Regions from separate parts of the Sphingobium sp. FG125 genome, predicted to be linked through region 2. Evidence: predicted binding sites of a transcription regulator. Region 2 holds the regulator's gene; the other holds the start of a gene.
What was found. The regulator LexA, encoded in region 2, represses DNA repair genes until DNA is damaged. The targets are predictions, from matches to a motif close to GTTCCNCNCTTGTTCT.
Positions count from the first base shown of each region.

Region 1: a site for LexA is predicted at 1,434-1,449, ahead of ACODSR_RS19875 (LexA family protein). Genes of this name have one in related genera too.

Region 1 is NZ_JBMDKQ010000033.1:762-3,163, forward strand. Features, by position in the region: gene ACODSR_RS19870 (Y-family DNA polymerase) at 1-961, opposite strand, end outside; gene ACODSR_RS19875 (LexA family protein) at 966-1,400, opposite strand; gene ACODSR_RS19880 (replication protein RepA) at 2,372-2,402, opposite strand, start outside.
Region 2 is NZ_JBMDKQ010000010.1:147,879-150,280, forward strand. Features, by position in the region: gene ACODSR_RS11985 (molybdopterin molybdotransferase MoeA) at 1-918, shown strand, start outside; gene lexA (transcriptional repressor LexA) at 1,042-1,713, shown strand; gene ACODSR_RS11995 (ComEC/Rec2 family competence protein) at 1,704-2,402, opposite strand, start outside.

The DNA of each region.
Region 1 (2,402 bases), on a different contig from region 2:
TGACGCGCGGGTCGTTGCTTGCTGGCGACAGCCGCACCGATCGGGAAGCGGACGGCGGGTTCGGGCGATGCTTCGATCCATGCGCGAACGCGATCAGGCGTTGCGCCACCAATCCCCTAGCTCTGATCTTCTCGGCTGCGCGTCCAGCTCGCCGCGCCATTGCCTCGCGTAGATCGTCAACCGATGTGACGGGCGCCCCGAACTGGCGCGTCACGGCGGTAGCCTTCATCGCATCCGGCTCCGGTTTGAAGTCGTCGCACTCGATGCCGTTAAGCTCGCGAACAAGGCGCTCGAGAACGACGGTCCCCACGTCGCGCGCGACCGCTGGCTCCATCGCAACGAGGTCGCTGGCAGTCCGCACGCCAAGCCGTTGCAGCGAGGCAGTCAGGGCCTTGCCGATGCCCCACACCTCGCCAACCGGCCATTCGGCAAAGAGGCGTCGGCGCAACTCCTCGTCGTGGAGGTCCACCACGCCATTCCAGACCTTCTCGGTCGCCTTGGCGAGCGCGTTGGCAACCTTCGATAGCGCGCGGGTCGGCCCTAAGCCGATGCGCGTCGGAAGCCCGACAGTCCGTAGGATAGAGGCGCGGACCTTATGCGCGGCGCGCACGTCGCCGCGCCCGTTTGCCAGCAAAGGGAGACGGAAAAAGCTCTCGTCTATCGAGTAGATTTCGACGGTATCGCTATGCTCGGCCAGCACCATGTTGAACCGCCTGTTGAGGTCGGCGTACAGTTCATAATTGCTCGATCGGACCTGTATGCCGTGCTTGCGGATCGTGTCGCGCAGCAGGAACAGCGGGTCGCCCATCTTAATATGCAGCGCCTTGGATTCTTCGCTCCTGGCGATCGCGCAACCGTCGTTGTTGCTCAACACGATCACCGGGACGCGCCGCAAGCTGGGGTCAAAGACGCGCTCGGCCGACACGTAAAAATTGGAAATATCAACGATCGCCCACGTCACGGCGCTATCTCAAAAAGTCGCGGACGCTCGCGCGAACGACGCCCCATACCTCAACCGGGTCGGCCGCGATCGTCGGTGCATAGTTCTGCCGCGCATTGCGGGCCTCAAGGTACGGCACGCCGTCGCGCGCTACCAACTGGCGGCACACAAACCCGCCATCGACTACCGCGATCACGATATGCCCTGGCATCGGGTTTCGGTCCCGATCGACCACGACAACATCATGGTCATTGATACCGGCCTCGATCATCGACGTGCCGCTGATCCGAAACACGAAACTGCCCGCGCGATTGAGCCTAAGCAGCTCGGCAAGATTGATGGCGTCCTCCTCCCAATCTTGGGCCGGGGAGGGGAAGCCGGCACCCGCTGCGCCGATGATCCGAAGCCGAAGCGACGGCGAAACCTCTGCGAGCGGGACCGGCTGCATGAGTGGCAGCATACGAGAATCCCTTTCGCCCCATTGTACCGCGCCGGAACAGAATGGGAACAGGGTTGTCGCACAGGTCGCCGCATTGTCTTTTTCAGGCCGCATCCTGCGGCCCCTGTTGGATTTCACCGCGCGACCGGCTATATGGGAGTTCGACTTTCACTCCCTCCTGCGGGCGAGCGAAACCGGGCTTGGATGGGTTGCCGCCCTCCAAGCCCATTTCATTTCTGGCGGCGCTGGCCCCGATCCTTCCTTCACTGACCTATCCGCTGGGCCTTCGTTCGATGTGGGCGCTGCCGGAACCGCTTGGCTCCTTCGGAAGCCATCGCGGCGGCTTGCCGCCGCGTCCTGCCTTTTCGTCCAGCTCGTCCGGTTCTGGTTCTCGATCGCTCTCGCCACTCTCCGAAGCGAGACGCCAGTGATGGAGGATTCAATAACGCCGGCCGTAGGCCGTCATCAAAGGGGGATGCCGGGTGGGACGACCGCGCGAAGCGTGGTCGGGCGAGCGAAGCGAGGAGCCGGCGGGGGCGTAGCCCCCAAGAGGCGGTGCTGACCCTCGGGTCTGGATTTCCACGTATCGTCTTGCGCGTCGATCCGCCTTTGCGACTTGTCCACAGGCACGCCGCTAAAGGAAGGGGTATAGGTTTCTATAGGTTAGGGGGGTCCGATCATCACCGAAAACGCGAGTCGTCTCGGGTCCGATTATCACCGCGCAAGGGGTCCGATCATCACCGCAATAGGGTCCGATTATCACCACCTCGGATTTGCCAAAGGGGGTCCGATTATCACCGCCTGAAACCGTGAAAAGGGTCCGATTATCACCGCTCTCGCAACCTCGGCGGGGGGTCCGATTATCACCACCCCAAAGGGGTCCGATTATCACCAGCACGCCGGGGGGTCCGATTATCACCGGCTGCGGAGGGGGTCTGATTATCACCACCACCAAGGGGGTCCGATTATCACCGGCCCCCTTGGCGCTGTTCCTATGCGGCGCGAAGGCGTTTGGCGGTAACG
Region 2 (2,402 bases):
CGCATCTTCACCGGCGCGCCGCTCCCCGCCGGGGCCGACACGATCCTGATCCAGGAAAATGCCACCCGCGATGGCGATCGACTGACGGCGAGTGACGATCCTTTGCCGGTAGGCCGCAACGTCCGCCCGGCCGCATCGGACTTTGCCACGAACGACCTGTTGCTGGCGGCAGGAATTGCCCTAACTCCCGCCCGCATCGCGCTGGCCGTGCTGGGCGGACATGGGGCGTTGCCCGTGGGGCGTCGTCCCAAGGTCGCACTGATCTCAACCGGCAACGAACTCGTGCCGCCCGGCGCGCCGACCCCGGCGGGTAGCCTGCCATCGTCCAACGCAGCAATGCTGGCGGCGATGCTGGCTGCCCTGCCCTGCGACGTCATTGATCTGGGCATCGTCCCCGACGATCTCGACGCCATGACGGCGGCGCTGACACGGGCGGCATCGGCGGACATCATCGTCTCCACCGGCGGAGCATCGGTCGGCGATCACGACATGGTCCGCCCGGCCTTCTTACAGGCTGGCGGCGCGCTCGATTTCTGGAAGATCAAGATGCGACCGGGCAAACCGCTCATGGCCGGAACCTTGGGAGACGCCGTATTTCTGGGCCTGCCCGGCAATCCGGTATCGGCCTTCGTCACGGCGACCCTGTTCCTGTTGCCGCTGGTCCGCCATCGCGCCGGATCGACGACCCCGTTGCCGCGCATGACGCAGGCGCTCCTTGCCGCGCCGCTGCCCGCCACCGGCGATCGCGACGATTATCTGCGCGCTTATCGGGGAGAGTCTGGCATCGTCTCGGTCACGTCGCAGGACAGCGCCGCCACCGCCGCCATGGCAATGGCCGACTGCCTGATTCTGCGGCCCGCCAGCTCACCTTCTGCGGCCACGGGCGACACCGTCACCATCCTGCCACTGATGGACTGAAGCTTCAGTAATGCTGCCGTTCACGCGGTGGATTGGCGACAAGAACGACCGCGCGTTGCTCGCTTGACTCGCCTCCTTCCGTTTCCTATGTGTTCCTTATACGTTCCATGGAGGACCGCAGGCATGTTGACCCTCAAGCAGCAGGAATTGCTGAGTTTCATCCAGACCCGGCTGGAGGAAGGCGGTGTGTCCCCTTCTTTCGAGGAGATGAAGGATGCGCTCGACCTGCGATCCAAGTCCGGCATCCACCGGCTGATCAACGCGCTGGAGGAACGCGGCTTCATCCGCCGTCTGCCCAACCGCGCCCGTGCGCTGGAGGTGCTGAAGCTCCCCGACGCCATGCACCGCGCGCCTGCACCGGTCGCCCCGGCCACACCGCAACTGGCCCCCAGCCTGCCGGTCGCTGCCAATGACGTGATTGAAATCCCGTTGCATGGCCGCATTGCCGCCGGTGTCCCGATCGAGGCGATGGAGGGGCAGAATATGCTGTCCGTCCCCGCCGCCTTGCTGGGGGCTGGCGACCATTATGCGCTGGAAGTGTCGGGCGATTCGATGATGGAAGCGGGCATCCTCGACGGCGATTTTGCTTTGATCCAACGCACCGACACCGCCCGCGAAGGTCAGATCGTCGTCGCCCTGATCGATGACGCAGAAGCCACGCTCAAATATTTCCGACGCGAAGGGCAGCGCGTCAGGCTCGATCCCGCCAACAGCGCCTATGAACCCCAACTCTATGATTCGCGGCAGGTGCGGATTCAGGGCAAGCTGGCAGGACTGTTGCGTCGCTATAATTGAGGTGGACGAGGGCGGCGGCGCGGCGCGACGATCCAGGGATGGGCATCGCCCGCGGCCCGCACCGTGCTGATGCGCGCATCGTCCAGGTCGATGACAATGCCCCCGGTTCGCGCCAGAAGCCGTCGGTCGATTTTCAGCCAGCGAGGGCGGCACCAATAGGGAAGCCCGCGATCGGCAATGACAATATCGGCGGCGGCACATTCCTTGCTGAACAAAGTGCGTTCGATCAGCATGTCGCTGCGAGTGGCCAACACATGCCAGCGCCGCCCGCCCGCCTGCATCCCGACGGCACATAAATCCTTCGAACAGCGCGCCTGCGGCAGGTCCGCCATCGCGTCAAGCGGACCGTCATAGCCCGCACTCTCCGCCAGCGTGTCGCGCACATAATCGCCCGCGCCCGCGCGCAACAACGCCATCCCGCCCCCAGCCGTCCGCACCGCCACATGGCGGCCATCGCCAGTCACCAAAATGTCGGGCGGTGACAGCAACAACACGCCGACCACGCCCATCGCCACCGGCCCAAGCCCCAGCCAGCGCCACCCGCTGCGCCACAACAGGCACCAGAGTAGCCCGCCGATCATCAGCGCGAACAGCCAGGATGGCACCGCCGGAGTCAACATCGTCGCCATCGGGCTGGCCGCCACGCCATGGGCGATCCACAGCAACAAATTCAGCGCCTGCGCCGTCAT